3 regions of the Ottowia sp. VDI28 genome follow, and region 2 is predicted to be linked to each of the others. Evidence: predicted binding sites of a transcription regulator. Region 2 holds the regulator's gene; each other region holds the start of a gene.
What was found. Region 2 encodes FNR, which switches genes on or off when oxygen is low (the NO sensors DNR and NnrR bind a similar motif). Its sites were predicted from a motif close to TTGATNNNNATCAA; they were not measured.
Positions count from the first base shown of each region.

Region 1: the regulator FNR is predicted to act here: its motif matches at 2,589-2,602, upstream of WJU18_RS21800 (universal stress protein).
Region 3: the regulator FNR is predicted to act here: its motif matches at 3,262-3,275, upstream of WJU18_RS05305 (universal stress protein).

Region 1 covers NZ_CP149820.1:4,575,207-4,580,375, forward strand. The annotation lists gene ccoS (cbb3-type cytochrome oxidase assembly protein CcoS) at 54-191, opposite strand; gene WJU18_RS21795 (heavy metal translocating P-type ATPase) at 191-2,554, opposite strand; gene WJU18_RS21800 (universal stress protein) at 2,703-3,146, shown strand; gene WJU18_RS21805 (LapA family protein) at 3,263-3,868, opposite strand; gene WJU18_RS21810 (malonate--CoA ligase) at 4,471-5,169, opposite strand, start outside.
Region 2 covers NZ_CP149820.1:2,925,622-2,930,790, reverse strand. The annotation lists gene WJU18_RS14010 (sulfite exporter TauE/SafE family protein) at 1-207, shown strand, start outside; gene WJU18_RS14005 (sulfite exporter TauE/SafE family protein) at 268-873, opposite strand; partial or broken gene hemN (oxygen-independent coproporphyrinogen III oxidase) at 936-2,317, opposite strand; gene fnr (fumarate/nitrate reduction transcriptional regulator Fnr) at 2,528-3,238, shown strand; gene WJU18_RS13990 (DUF1178 family protein) at 3,300-3,779, opposite strand; gene WJU18_RS13985 (NUDIX domain-containing protein) at 3,783-4,370, opposite strand; gene WJU18_RS13980 (DUF2818 family protein) at 4,451-4,753, opposite strand; gene nuoN (NADH-quinone oxidoreductase subunit NuoN) at 4,779-5,169, opposite strand, start outside.
Region 3 covers NZ_CP149820.1:1,137,226-1,142,394, reverse strand. The annotation lists gene WJU18_RS05315 (UPF0149 family protein) at 1-416, opposite strand, end outside; gene WJU18_RS05310 (MBL fold metallo-hydrolase) at 967-2,319, opposite strand; gene WJU18_RS05305 (universal stress protein) at 2,331-3,155, opposite strand; gene WJU18_RS05300 (EamA family transporter) at 3,539-4,450, opposite strand; gene WJU18_RS05295 (2-dehydropantoate 2-reductase) at 4,471-5,169, opposite strand, start outside.

The DNA of each region.
Region 1 (5,169 bases), 1.6 Mb from region 2:
AAGTCAATGCCGGATAAGGAGCGATGCGGTGAAGCCACTTGTCCGGCATGGCGTCAGTCATGCTCGAAGATGCGCTCGCCCTCGCGCTCGATATCGTCAAATTGGCCACGATAGATGGCCCACCACAAGGCGCCGAGGATGAAAAAAACCAACACCACGGAAAGCGGTATCAGCAAATAGAGAATGTCCATCAGTTCTCCTCTGGAACCGGCATGGCAGCCGGTGTCTCTGCCGACATGGCTGACGACAGGCGCAGTGCATTGAGCACCACGAGAAGCGAGCTCGCCGCCATGCCGAGGCCAGCCAACCAAGGGGGCATCCAGCCGGCGATGGCCAATGGCACACCGATCGCGTTGTAGGCTGCCGCCCAAGCCAGATTCTGCCGCACGATCCGCATCGTGTGGCGGGCACGGCCCACGGCGGCCGGAATCAGGCAGAGCCGCTCACCCAGCACCACGAAATCAGACTGCGCCCGGGCCAGCGGCACCGAACGCCCGAAAGCAAATGAAATATGCGCCCCTGCCAGGACCGGGCCATCATTCAAGCCATCCCCTACCATGGCAACCGTTGCACCGCCTTGCTGCGCCAGTTGCATGGCAGCCAGCTTGTCGGCGGGCGTACAGCCGCCGCGGGTATCTTCGATACCCGCCAGTTTCCCCAGGCGCGCAGCGGCTTCCGGCCGATCACCCGAGAGGAGCCGCACGCCAACCCCCTGCGCCAGCAAGGCCGCCACGGCCTGCCTGGCATCAGGCTGCAGATCTTCCTGCCACTCAAAGCTGGCAAGCCACCCGCTTTCATCACTCAAATGAGAGGCCAAGCCTTCATTCATAGTTGCAGGGGCGCCACAGAACAAGGCAGAGCCCAACTTCACGTGCTGCGGCGCCGCATCCGCCGCGGACACGAGCGCACATACACCCTGCCCGGCCAACTCTTCTTGCTCGCTGATCCGCCAACCCTCCGGCACCAACCCGGCCTGCTCGGCCTCGGCCACCAGAGCCCGCGAAACAGGATGCAAGCTGCCCCGGGCCAGCGCAGCCCCAAGAGCCAGCGCCCGCTCGCGCGTCACGCCTTCGCGCAGCCGAACGTGTTCCAGCACGAAGGCGTCACGCGTAAGGGTGCCCGTCTTGTCGAACACCACGGTATCGACGCCGGCCAACACTTCCAGCGCCTCCAGCCGGCGCACCAGCACGCCGCTTCGGGCCAGGCTGCCGGCGCTGGCCAGCATGGCGGCTGGCGTGGCCAGCGACAGCGCGCAGGGACATGTCACCACCAGAATCGAGACCGCGATCATCAGCGCATGGCCTGGATCGCTAGGCCACCACCAGGCGCACGCCAGGCCGGCAGCCAACAGCACGAATATCAGGAATGGCTTGGCCAGCCGATCGGCCAGTTGAGCAATACGCGGCTTGCTGCTGGACGCCTGCTCCATCAGCGCGACGATCTGTGCGTAGCGGGTATCGGCTCCGACCTGCGTCACCTGCACCTCAACCGCCGCGGTCAGGTTGTGGCTGCCCGCGATCACCTGCGCACCCACGCCTCGGGCCAGCGGCGTGGACTCTCCCGTGAGCAAGGCTTCGTCGGCCATGGTGCCGCCGCGCAGCACGACCCCATCAGCCGGGAACACCTCGCCCGGCAGCACACGGACCACGTCACCCACCCGCACCCGCCGTGCCGCCACGCGCTCCCACGAGCCATCGGCGGACAGCCGCTCCACACTCTCAGGCAGGCGGTGCATCAACGCCTCCAGCGCACCAGCGGTGCGGTCGCGCAGGCGCAGCTCCAACCAGCGCCCGGTCAGCAGGAAAAACACGAACATGGTCAGCGAGTCGAAATACACCTCGCGCCCGAACACCCCCTGGGGCTCGAAGGTACCCAGCATGCTGACGGCGAATGTGATGACCATGCCCAGAGACACCGGCAGATCCATGCTGACGCGGCGCAGCTTCAGATCAAGCAGCGCATTGCGGAAAAAGGGCTGGCAGGAAAACAGCATCACCGGGATCGACAGCACCCAGGACGCCCAGCGCAACAAGTGCACGATATCGGGTTCGATTTCGCCCGGCTCAGTGAAGTATGTCGGCGTGGCATACATCATCACCTGCATCATGCACAGGCCCGCCACGCCCAGGCGCCACATCATCTTGCGGGTTTCGGCACGGCGCCGCTCGGCAGCGAAGGCATCGTGGGCCGGCAGCGGCCGGTAACCGGAGCGCAGCGCGGCTTGCATCCAGGCCGACGGCCGGGTAGCGCCCTCTTCCCACACCACGCTCCCGCGATGGCTTGCGGCGCTCACTTCAACCGAATGCACACCGGGCACCGCGCGCAACGCGTCCTCGATGGTGACCGCGCAAGCCGCGCAGTGCATGCCCTCGAAGACAATCGTGGATTCCCAGCATGCGCCATCGGCCGCTCCAGCAGGGGCGGAAACCCGCCGGCTGAATTCCATCCATTCATCGGGCTCATCGAGCAACGCCCATTGCGAAGCACCGCCCGGCGGCGGCTCGGCTCGCGCAGCCCCCTCGGACAGGGGAGATATGACGGCAGCGCTCTGCATGCCCCCGAATGTACGCCCAATACCCAATGCGAACTTGACCCATATCAAGATAAGCCGCCATGCGCTTGGTATGGTTGAGTGGCAGTCTAGAGTCTTGTACAGGAATTTGGCGCAGACTGTGATTCCGGTTCACTTGAGGAGATAGACCATGTTCAAACGCATTCTCGTGGCCACTGACGGCTCCCCACTGTCCAAAAAAGCAGTCAACAGTGCCATCTCTCTGGCAGTCACCTGTGGCGCCGAATTGATCGCGCTGAAGATTATTCCGCGTTACCCGCAAAGCTACTTCGAAGGTTCCATCGCGTTGTCAGTCGACGATGTGAAACGGGTCGAAAAGCAATGGACCGAAGAAGGCCAGGCCATTGTCGATACCGTGAAAAAGGCGGGCGAAGCCAAAGGTGTGAAAGTCAAGGCCCTGGTGGTCAAATCGGATGTGGTGTCCGAAGCGTTGATTGCCGCCGCCAAAAAGCACAAGGCCGATGTGATCGTGATGGCTTCGCATGGCCGCCGGGGCGTCAAGCGTCTGTTGCTGGGCAGCGAGACGCAGCAGGTGCTAACCCACTCCGAGATCCCGGTGCTGGTGCTCAGGTAAGTTTCAGAAGCCCTGGAAGGCCGCCACCTGGCGGCCAGATGTCAACCAAAACAAAACCCCGGCTGCGGGCAGACCCGCGGCCGGGGTTGGTTTCATTTTTACGGGCAGCCGCCTCTTCAGCGAGGCACCACGTCCCCAATATCGTCCGCCGGAGGCGCGGCGAGAGTCGCCTGGGAGGGAGGTGTCACGGAAGCTGGCGCTGGTGTGTAGCCCGCCAGCCCTTCCCGAAGCCCCATCTCCAGCCGGTCGACGCGCGAGTGCAGATCGCGGTTATGGCTCTCCACTGCCTGTACCAAACGCGAGATCTCGGCATCAGCGGGGCGCTCGCGCAGGCCCATCTCGGCACGGTCCACACGGGAAAGGGTTTCCCGGCTCTGGTTGTTGATGACTTCAGAGAGCCGTGCCACTTCACGGTCCAGGTGTGCACGCAGATCGGTGAAACGCGAGGCCTCGGCCTTGTCCGCAAGATCGCGTTGAATGGCCAGTTCCTTGGCGTGCCGGCGCGTCTCGAACAGCACCGTGGCCTGCATGTAGGCAATCAGTCCCACAAACACCGCCGCCAGCAGCGCCATCAAACCCAGCAGGACCAAACCCAGCGGTGCGCGGATGTCGGTATAGATCAGCGACAGATCGGTCGGCGTGGTCATCTGCTGCCAGTTGACGCCCACGAAGATGACGATAAGCGCGCCAACCAGCAGCAGAAAAAGGGACCTCAAGGACATAGCGGGTGATTCCTTCCAAATGGGTAGATGGGAACAACGCGGAACTCACCACCGCGCTGTTCGATGTGCCGAGTGTAGCGGCCCCACCCGGCCGGGGCTGTCAGCCGCCGCCTACGATCTCGCCTTAAATGAGAGGAGTGTGACTTTGTAGAGTTGCGGTGCAACACGCCATCACGCCTTCCTCTGGGAATTCCCGGCCTCCCGTTGACTCAAGGAGGCGGCGTGACGTCCACTAGGAGCGGTTTTCTCACTCTCATTGTTGAAAAGGCACACAAACTCTTGATTTCAAAGCGCTTTACGAGTGATCCAGAGTTTCTGTGGATAACTTTGTTGATAGCCTTGGGTGAAATCGGCTCAAGCCTTGTAAATCAAGGCTTTGCTTAGAATGCCCGCAAAAGCAGCAGTTTTATAAATACCAATAAAATCAACCACTTAGAAAACCATGAATTTTCATAAAAGAAGCTGAGCCTGCTTCAAATCTTGACGCAGCGCAGCATGTTTTTTGTGCATAAGCGGCACTTCGCCAGTGCCCCGCCCGCGCCGGTTTTGTGCGTGATCCCACAACCCCGGCCTTCCAGGATCGCACATGGACAAGCGAATACTCAGGCCGCGAACAAGCCCTTGTGGCGCTCCCGAAGCAGGTTCTTCTGCACCTTGCCCATCGTATTGCGGGGCAATTCGGCTTCGATGAAGCAGCGCTTGGGGATTTTGAAGTTGGCCAGCCGCGCCTTCAGCTCGGCCAGCAATGCATCGCCGCTCAACTGTGCCCCTGGCTTGGCAATCACCACCGCCACCCCCACCTCGCCAAAATCGGGATGGGGCACGCCCACCAGTGCGCTTTCGGCCACGCCGGGCAACTCATTCAGGTATCCCTCGATTTCTGCCGGATAGACGTTATAGCCACCGCTGATGATCAGGTCCTTGCTGCGCCCGACGATGGTGACATAGCCGCGCTCATCCTGCAGGCCGACGTCGCCGGTCTTGAAAAAGCCATCGGCGGTGAACTCTTCCGCGGTCTTTTCAGGCATGCGCCAGTAGCCTGCGAAGACGCCCGGCCCCGCCACCTGGATACCGCCGATCTCACCCGCCGGCATCGGTTGGCCGCCATCATCCTGCACGCGCAACTGAACACCGGGCAACGGGAAACCAACGGTTCCGCCGCGCCGGTCGCTCTGGTTGCCGTAGCGCGCGTCGGCCTGGTAGGGGTTACTGGTCAGCATGATGGTCTCGCTCATGCCGTAGCGCTCCAGGATCGTGTGGCCGGTACGCTCCTTCCATTCATTGAAGGTTTCCAGCAGCAG
Region 2 (5,169 bases):
CAGAATATCGAGGGACTCCCGCCCTACTCCTTCGGCTACCTGTGGCTACCTGCGCTGGTGGTCATCGCCTGCTTCAGCGTCCTGATGGCGCCGCAGGGCGCACGCGCTGCGCACGCACTGCCGGTCAAGAAGCTCAAGCGCGCCTTTGCCAGCATTCTGTACCTGCTGGGGGCATACATGCTCTACAAGGGTATTACGTCGGTGTAACGCACCAGGGAGCCTGGTCGTGCACCAGGCCCATCCACAGCGCCCAGCCTGAAGCCGCCATCAGGGCCAAGCCAGCCAGGCGCACGCCCCACTCTCCCTGATACTCGCGGGCAGCCGCAACAGCAGCCAGGGGCCGAGCATCAGCGACACGCTGCTGCCGAGCGCGAAGAGCGCCATGGTGACGGCGCCACCGGCTACGCTGCCGGCCAAAGCGGCCACCATCAAGGCGGAATACAGCAGGCCGCAGGGCATGAAGGCCCAGAGCGCGCCGATTATCAATGGCGCGCTGCGCCCGCGCTTTTGCTGGAAGCCGCGAACCGCCGCCCAGATCCGGCGCGCGCCCTGCTCGATCCATACCGGCTGGCGGGCCTGCACCAGCAGCAGCAGACCAATCACGACGGCCGCCACGTGGAGCAGAGTCCACACAGGACGGATTGCGGCGCTCTGTGTGGTCAGCCAGCCGATGCCTTGCAATGAAGCGGCGGCCAGGCCACCGAGCGTGGCATACCCGATGATGCGCCCAGCCTGGAACAGGCTCATCGCCGAAGTGCTGCGCGCTCCGGCGGTTTGGCCGATACCGGCGCAAGCGGCCCCGCACATGGCAATGCAATGCGGACCGCCGGCCAGTCCCATGCCGAAAGCTGTGAGCGCAAGTGACGTCAGCATATGAATGACGACATTCCGGGTGCTACTCCTCGGAACCTGTTTAAAACGTATCTACGAGCTCGTCAGATGATCTTCGAAAAACGCGCCCGCGTGCGATCGGCTTGCAGGTATTTGTCGAACACCATCGCCACACCCCGCACGAAGAACCACCCCATGGGGGTCACCTCAATACCGGAATCAGACAACTCTACCAGCCCCTGCGCCTGCATGCCGCGCAGCACTTCCAGCTCAGCGGCAAAGGTGCGCTTGAAATCGATGAGGTGCGCGATCTCGATAGCCTCGAAGTGCAAGCGTCCCTGGCACATCAGTGCCATGATGATCGAACGCCGGACCAGATCGTCTCGTGAGACAGCTAGACCCCGGGCCACAGGCAGCAACCCATGGTCGAGCGCGTCCTGATACTCTTCCAGTGTCTTGGCGTTCTGGCTGTAGACCGCGCCTATTTTGCCGATGGCTGATACGCCCAGGCCGATCAGGTCGCAGTCAGGCTGAGTGCTATAGCCCTGGAAATTCCGATGCAACCGGCCCTGCCGCTTGGCGACAGCCAGGGAATCGTTCGGCAACGCGAAGTGGTCCATGCCCACATAGATATACCCTGCCGCCTCGAACGCGGCGAGTGCGCGTGCCAGCATCGCCACTTTGTTGCCGGCCCCCGGCAGATCGATCGCAATGATGCGCCGCTGAGGTTTGAAGCGCTCCGGCAGGTGAGCGTACCCGTAAAGAGCGATGCGATCAGGCCGCAATTCGGCCACTTGCGCCAGCGTGCGATCGAAAGATTCGGGGGTTTGCTTGGGCAAGCCGTAGATCAGATCGACGTTGATCGACTCAAAGCCGATACGCCTGGCCGCCGCCACCAGGGAAAACACTTGCTCCGCGGGCTGGATGCGGTGCACCGCCTTCTGCACGTCTGGATCAAAATCCTGCACTCCGAAGGACAAGCGGTTGAAGCCCAGGCGCGCCAGGGTGCGAAGGCGCTCCTCGTCAATGGTCCGGGGATCGATCTCGATCGAGTACTCCCCCCGGGCACTAGATTGAAATTCTGCCGCAGCATGCCCATCAGCCCGCCCAGCTCGCCGTCATTGAAGAACGTAGGCGTGCCGCCGCCCAGATGCAACTGGCTCACGTTGACCCCGTGGCCGATGCGCTGCACGTGCAGATCGACTTCGCGGCTCAAATAACTCAGATAAGGCGCGCTGCGCTCATGGTGCCTGGTAATGATCTTGTTGCAGGCGCAGTAATAACAAAGCGACTCACAGAACGGAATATGCACATAGAGCGAAAGCGGCAGCGTCATGGCCGCGGGGCCATGGCGCCGCTGCTCCAGGGCCTGCACATAGTCAGCCTGGCCAAACGCCTCCACGAACCGGTCCGCCGTGGGGTAGGATGTGTAGCGCGGGCCAGGCACATCGAAACGCTGGAGCAATTCTGGGGTCACAGTAGTCATTCAGGAGATATCCTCGATAGCAGAGTCGATGGTCGCGCAGGAAAGATGAAATTTCCTTGATCCCGATCAAGAGATGGAGGCCATTGCCGCAAGGTTTGCGGTGGATCAATTCGCTGGGCAGCCTACAATGAGTCATCGCTTTACTACCTCGCCGACCACTTCGCCCACCATCTCGCCCTAGTTCGCCCTAGTGCGCACGCCGACACCACAATGACTCCTCAAGCCATCAAAGTAGCCTGCTCCAACTGCAACCTGCGTGAGTTGTGCATGCCCATGGACTTGTCGGGCAGTGATCTCGACAGGTTGGACGAACTCGTAGCCACTCGGCGCAAAATCCGGCGGGGCGCCTCCCTGTTCTCCAATGGAGAACCCTTTTCAGCGCTCTACGCCATACGCACGGGCTTCTTCAAAACCTGCATTGCTTCCGAAGACGGCCGCGATCAGGTCACAGGTTTTCAAATGGCCGGCGAGATCATCGGCCTCGATGGCATCGTGGACGATCACCATACCTGCGATGCCATTGCGCTGGAAGATGCTGAAGTCTGCGTGATGCCGTTCGACCGCATCGAAGAGCTCTCGCGCGAAGTGCCAGCGCTGCAGAGCCATGTGCACAAGATCATGAGCCGCGAAATCGTGCGCGAACACGGTGTGATGCTGCTGCTTGGCAGCATGCGGGCCGAAGAGCGCCTGGCCACCTTTCTGCTGAATCTGGTGCAGCGGCTACACGCACGAGGCTTTTCGCAGTCGGAACTGATTCTCCGCATGACCCGCGAGGAAATTGGGAGCTACCTGGGCCTCAAGCTGGAAACCGTGAGCCGGGCTTTTTCCAAGTTTGCCGAAGACGGCCTGGTGGAAGTCAAGCAGCGGCATGTGCGTATTCTGAACACCCAGGCGCTGCGAGAAGTGATCACGCCGCAATAGGCCAGGCGGTAGGCCGTCGCAAAACGCCGCCGCAATAGGCCTCTAGTCTCGTCAGCCGGCTTTACTGCAACGTATCCTTGAATCCCGGAGGCACGGGCAGCGGCACGACTGCAATGCCCTCATCCAGCAAGGCTTCGGTTTCCTCTGGAGTAGCTTGGCCTCGGATACCCCGCTCGTCCGACTCCCCATAGTGAATCTTGCGAGCTTCTTCCGCGAAGCGCTCGCCCACGTCTTCGGTGTTGGCCATCACGCGGCGCACCATCTGCATCCAGGCGGCCTGCAGTGAAGCTGGCGGCAGTGCAGCCACCGGTTCAGACGCTCCTGCCCCACCCGGCGAGGCTTGGGAGGGTTCAGCGGTCACAGGCGCCCCGGAAGCGCCCAGGTTCAAACGCGGGGCGCTAGGTAGCTTGCTCACCGAGGTATCGCCGCACATGGGGCACGTCAGTAACTGACTGGATACCTGCTGCTGAAAATCGTCTTCCGAAGCGAACCAGCCCTCGAAAACGTGTCCGTGATGGCACTGAAGATCCAATACCTTCATGACTTAAGCTTCCCGCCATTCGAGCGTCCAGGCGCCAGCCAGGACGTTTTGCAGCCACAGCGCGCCGGTCAGGGTCTTGCCATCCGTGATCTGGCCGTTGCGGCACCAGTCAAGAATTTCTTGCGGCGTGGCGCTGAAAACTTCCAGGAACTCCCCCTCATCCAACTGGGACTTGCCCTCTGAGAGGCCGCGGGCAAACCAGATTTCGATGAACTCGGTGGAATATGAAATACCCGGATGTAATCTCCCTGCACGCGCCCATTGGCGAGCGGTGTAACCGGTCTCTTCCCGCAACTCGCGCTGGGCACATACCAGCGGCGCTTCACCTGCATCGAGTTTGCCGGCGGGAAACTCGATCATGACATTCCCCACCGGATAGCGGTATTGGCGCTCCATCAACACGCGCACGCTCCCGTCCTCGGCTTCGATCAGCGGAATGATCATCACCGCGCCCGGATGAACAATGTATTCGCGGTAGGTTTGCGCGCCATCGGGAAGGCGCACCGTGTCCCGCAAAACCTGCAGGAAGCCGCCACGCAGCACTTCTTCGCTACTGACGCGGGTTTCTTGCAGATGGGGATCGGAGCTCATGGAGGGATTATCCTGGAAGCGATGCTGGCAGGTGCATTCTGCTGCCATTCCATTTGCACGGTCTGGCAGGATTTGCAGGATTACCGGCCCCGCCGAAGCAGGTAGCGGTAGACAAAGCCCGGGAACGCCAAAGTCAGAAACAGCGCTCCCGTGATGGCGTAAAACTGCCACCCCTGCGGCGAAATCTGGCCGGCGCTCTGCTCCAACCCCAGACCAATGCCGCCGATAACGAAGTACCAAAATACCAGTTCAGCCAAGCGCCAAGCCAGCGACTTGCCGCCACGGAGCGGATAGACAGACAGCAGGCGCTGGTTCAGAAACGGCAGATTGGCAGCCACAAAAGCCAGCAGGATCAATAGCCAAATGGCAAAGCTCTGGGACATCCTGTTGAGAGACAGCGAGGCTGCCTTACGTTCCCAGCATTTGCACGATGGCCTTGGCGCACAACGTCATCAATGCGCCCGGAACGATACCAAGCACCAGCACCAAAGCACCATTGATCGACAGCAAGGCACGCATGTCGGCGGGTGCCGTAATAGGCGATGCGCTCACCGGCTCATCAAAGTACATAACCTTGATGACGCGCAGGTAGTAGAAAGCCCCCACCAGCGAGATCAGCACGGCAAACACCGCCAAGCCGATATGAAGCGACTGACCGGTGCTGATAAGCGCTTGCAGCACGGACAACTTGGCCTGGAAGCCCACCAGCGGCGGCAGGCCTGCGAGCGAGAAAAGGCAAATAGCCATGATGCCGGCATACAGCGGGCTGCGCTGGTTGAGACCTGCGAGGTCGACGATC
Region 3 (5,169 bases), 1.8 Mb from region 2:
CCCTCGGCAGGCTGTGACGCGTACAGGCCGCGCAAGTCCATGATCGCCGGGTCAAGCGCCTGCGGATCGTCCAGCGATTCGACCGGGGACTCCAGGGCCTGACGGATCTGGGACTCGCGAGCGAGCCAGTTCATCAGAAAGCGGGTGCGCTGGGCTTCGCTGGCAAAGCCGGTGGCGGCATCCAGGGTGTCCGCCTCCAGATCCAGCAGGCGCGGCAACCATTCGGCTTCCGGCACCGGGCGGCGGGTGCACAGCAAGGCGGTCATGGCGCCTTCGCAGTACTCCCAGGACGGCAGGGTCTCGTGGTGTTCGGCCAGTTCATCCAGCACGTCGTCCAGCGCCTCGATCGTCGCGAGGGCGACGTCGTCCGGTTCGTCGGTGCCGTGAGAAGAATCAGATGTGGGAATTGAGCTCATGGCCGAGATCGTAGTACAGGGCGGGCTGATGCCTCAGCTTTTTGCCCTTGGGCCACGGACAGGCGCGTGCCGTTTCCTGAATCGGGCACAGGCTCCTGGCAAGTCTGTGGAAAAGAAACGGGCAAGTCGGGCGCTATCCACAGCCTGCGGCGGATGGCCCAAGTGATTCCTGCTGGCGATGGCTGTGCCGAACACGTTCCGCACACCCGCGAATCTGTCGCAATTCGTTGAAAATGAATCGTTTTTTGATATTTTCCACAAATCAACAGACATCTACTACAACTATCTATTTAATAAACAAGATAGAAAGAATAGTAGGGATAACCATGAGAACGAGCGCAATCGAAGGCGTGACGAAACGAAACCAGGCGGGCCTGCTGATGACGTTCGCATACCGCGCTCAGCCAATGCCTCCACCCAGTAACGCAGGAAATCGGCCCCCCAGGCATCGGCCGATAACGTAGTGGCCGCTGGCAATGCCATCGAAACCCAACCAGTCACCGCGAAACTTAAGGTTTGCTACATGCGCCCGTGCGTGCACGGACTCGCATCAGAGTTCCTGTGATTCACGATAGTCGGGTACTGTGCACGGCCAACCATGGCGTTCCTCGATGGCCAATCGCAATGCGTCGGCCGCCACGGGCTCTCCATGTGTCACGAAGACTCGCTTTGGTGCCTGAAGGCCGTCCAGCCAGGCCAACAGCTCATCGCAGTCAGCATGGGCCGACAATGTCTCCAGGCTAGCGACCTCCGCCCTGAGGAGTATGTAGGCGCCGTGGACCTTGATCTTGTCGGCGCCTGACATCATGCTTGCGCCGCGCGTGCCCGCTGCCTGGAATCCCGCAAACAGGATGGTATTTCTGGCATCTGGCGCATAAGCCTTCAGGTGATGCAGAACCCGGCCGCCCGTCGCCATGCCACTGGCCGATATGATGACCGATGGAAACTGCAGCGAATTCAACCGCTGCGACTCTTCGATGGAGTTGACAATGACGGCCTTCAGGCTCGTAGCGTCACATTGCTCAGGGCTCAACCGGTGCTCGTCGAGGTGCCTGCTGTAAAGGCGCGTTGCATCAGCTGCCATCGGGCTGTTCAGGTATACCGGCATGTCAGGAATGCGCCGCGCCTGCTTGAGCAACCGCATGCAGTGCAACAGGGTCTGCGCACGCCCGACAGCGAACGCCGGAATCAGCACAATACCGCCGCGCGCAGCCGTGCGGTTGACGACGCTTGCCAGTTCAGTGAGGGTGTCTGCCGCAGGATGCTTGCGATTGCCGTAGGTCGATTCCACCACCACATAGTCAGCGGGTTCGGCGGCCTCCGGTGGACGCATCAAGAGATCATTGCTGCGTCCGAGATCCCCTGAAAATAGAAGACTTGAACTTTTCCAGCCCACACGCACACTGGCAGCTCCGAGGATATGACCCGCTTTGCGCAAACGCCATGACCACCCTGGCCACGGGGAGCACTCCTCCCCGAATGGAACCACCTCGAAGCGCTTGAGTGCGGCGCGCGCCTCTTTCTCCGTGTAAAGCGCAAGAGCAGGCCGGTGTTTGGAATGTCCATGACGATTGGCATAGTCGGCATCTTCCTCCTGCAAACGGCCCGAGTCGGGCAACAAGAGTTCGCAGAGCTCACGTGTCGCCTCACTGCAGTAAACCCTGCCCTTGAAGCCGAGCTGAACTAATCTAGGCACGAAGCCGCTGTGATCGATATGGGCATGCGTCAGCAGTACGGCGTCTATGCTTGCAGGGTCGACCGGCAGCGCATCCCAGTTGCGCAGGCGCAGTTGCTTCAGCCCCTGGAAGAGCCCGCAATCGATCAGCAGCCGGCGGCCTTCGTGGGTCAACAGATACTTCGAACCCGTCACGGTACCCGTCCCGCCCAGGAAATCAATGCGCATGGCAAGCTCGCTCAGTGTGACATCAATACAGGCAATGTCATCGACTGAAGAATGGACAGTGTGGCTCCACCAAGAATCCACTCGCGCGCGCGGCTATGGCCATAGCAGCCCATGACAAGCAAGTCCGATCCCAGATCGGAAGCCAGGGACAGCAGCTTGTTGCCAACGTCGTCGTCATCCCTGTCGCCCCGATGCAGTGAGAGATCCCGGATACCTTGCTTCTGCAAATAACTCCGCAAGGACTGCAGCGACGCCTGCGCATCTTCGCCATACGCCACAGCATGTACCTGCGTTGCCCTGGACAGCCAAGGGAGGGCAGCGGTCACGGCCCTCGCGGATTCGCGCGTTTCCTTCCACGCCAGGAGGATGTTTCGGCCTAACGGTTCTACCGGCCCCGCATAGGGCATGACCAAGGCTGGCCGGCCGCTCTGCGCCAACACACTGGGTAGAAAATCAGTTGGCAGCTCGGCATCCGCAGCATCATTCTTGTCGCGCTGACCAAGAATCAGGAGGTCGGCATAAAGCGCGCGCCGGCCGAATCCCCAAGGCCCTTCGACGTCCGCCTCCTCCCAATGCAACCGCGCCGAGCCCGCGCTGTTCGCCAGAAAAATACCATGCATCTTGTCGCGCGCCTCTTGGTCAACTTTGCGCATGACTTCGATCGCCTCCGACCCCGCGTCTATCGCGAACGGGTAGCGCATCAGCGCCGAATAGGTACAGGGCTTGGCGGTCACCTCGGCATCAAAACTCTCTGCCACCCGGCATGCCAGTTTGATTCTTTCTCCTATGCGCGCAGAGCCATCGAGATGAAGAAGGATGGAATTCGGAGTCTGCATACAGGTTCTCCAGGTTTCGGGAGTTGAGATGCAATCGAGCTTGGGCCCGGCTGAACTGTCCGGTCTTGCGCTGGATCAAATATGGCCCCTCCGGCATAGTCAAAGCTTGATCTGGCGCAAGAACGGCTCACGCCGTGCCCGACGCAGCTTGATACGTCGCGCCAAAGCTCAGCTTTCAGCAGGTGACAGCACGAAAGGTCTCACAGCCGGCATGTACTCTTCGCTGCCCAAGCCATCCATGAAGGCTCTCTGCTGGTGTCTCGATCCCGCCGCCGCACCAGCCCAGCCCCTGGCGCTGACGATTCCGACCGGGATAGCCTTGCGGAAGCCGCTCCCCGCAATTCGAAACCTCACCCAAGGGGTAGGGATATCTCAAAACACCTTCAACGTTTGCGCATCCCCAGCCACATCACCGCACCGACCACGATCAATGCACCTAGCACCTGCACTGGCGCGATGGCCTGCCCCAGGATCAGCCAAGCCAGAACCAGCGCGGCAACAGGCTCGACGTTCATGATGGCTGCATTGCCCACCACGCCCAGACGGGGCAGCACAGTGAAAAGAAGTGTGATACCGCTGCCGTAGAGCAAGGTCAGCAGTGCCAACCCCCACCAGCCTGCTGATGCCACAGGCAGGTGGGGCCCCCCTTGCCACCAGACGCCGGCTGCCGCCAGCACGCTGACTATGGCCATGGTGGCAAACGTGCGCAACCGGCCGTCGAGATCGCCTGCCTCGTGCTGCGTCAGCACCAGCGCCAGGGAAAACGTGGCCGCCGCGGCAAGCGCGAAGGCCACGCCAACCCCAATTTTGCGCCACTGCCCGGCAGCGCCCAGCCCCGAAGCGGCGCCAAATACATCCAGAGCCAGCACCAGGCCCAGCAAAATAACCGGCATGATCAGGAGCATGGCGCGCTCAGGCTTGTGCTGATAGAGAACCCGAGCCCAGAACGCCGTCCAGAGCGGATAGCTATTGAAGGCCAGCAGCGCCAGTGCCACCGGCAACCGGGCCACGGCGGAATACAGGCATAGGCTTTGCACTGCGATCAAAAGGCCGATCGCCGGCAGCGCCTTGCGCTGGCGCACCGTCAGAGAAAAAGACCCTTGCTGCCCTACCAGCAAGGCGCCCACTACCAATGCAGTGAAAAAGCTGCGGACCACCACTGCGGTGGCCACATCCGTTCCATGATCGAAGGCCAGCCGGGCAGCCACGTGGTTGGCCCCCATCAGGAGAGCGATGGATAGCAACGAAGCGAAAGCTGCGCCGCTAAGCGCCCGGCCCGGGCTGGAGCGGGTCATTCCGGCTTATTCGCTCTGGCTCATTCAGGATAGAGCCCATGCACCCGTGCGTGCAGCCGGGCCAGCCCCAACAAAGCATCGGTGAAAGGCGCAGGCGTCTGAGTCAACACCCCGAGCTCCCGCACGGCTGACACCAGCGCATCGATCTCCACCGGCTTGCCGGCTCGCACGTCCTGCAACATGGAGGGTGTGAAGGCGCCCAGCTTGCGCGTGACCATGTGGCGGTCCTCCGGCTGCTGCTCGATGGGGATGCCGATGCGTGCGCCGATCTCTCGGGCCTCCAGCATCACGGCGCTGATGAAGCCGCGCACCAGATCGTCATCGAGGATGCGATCGGCGGTGGCGCCGGTGAAGGCACTGACGGGGTTCACCGTCATGTTGCCCCAGAGCTTGTACCAGACGTCTTTCTGGATCTGAGGCGATACCGTGGCCTCGAAGCCCGCTTCCTGCAGCAAGCCGGCCAGCGCCTGCACCCTCGCGCTGTCGCCGCCTGCCGGTTCGCCGATGATCAGCCCCTGGCCGAAGTGATGGCGGATCACCCCTGGGGCATCCAGCGCACAGCTGGCATGCACCACGCAGCCGATGACATGCGCCGGCGCAATGGCCCGCGCAATCGCGCCACCGGGATCCACCGATTCCAGACGCTGCCCGGCGATCAGGCCGCCAAAGCCTTGGAGGAACCACCATGGCACGCCATTCATCGCGGTCAGCACCACCGT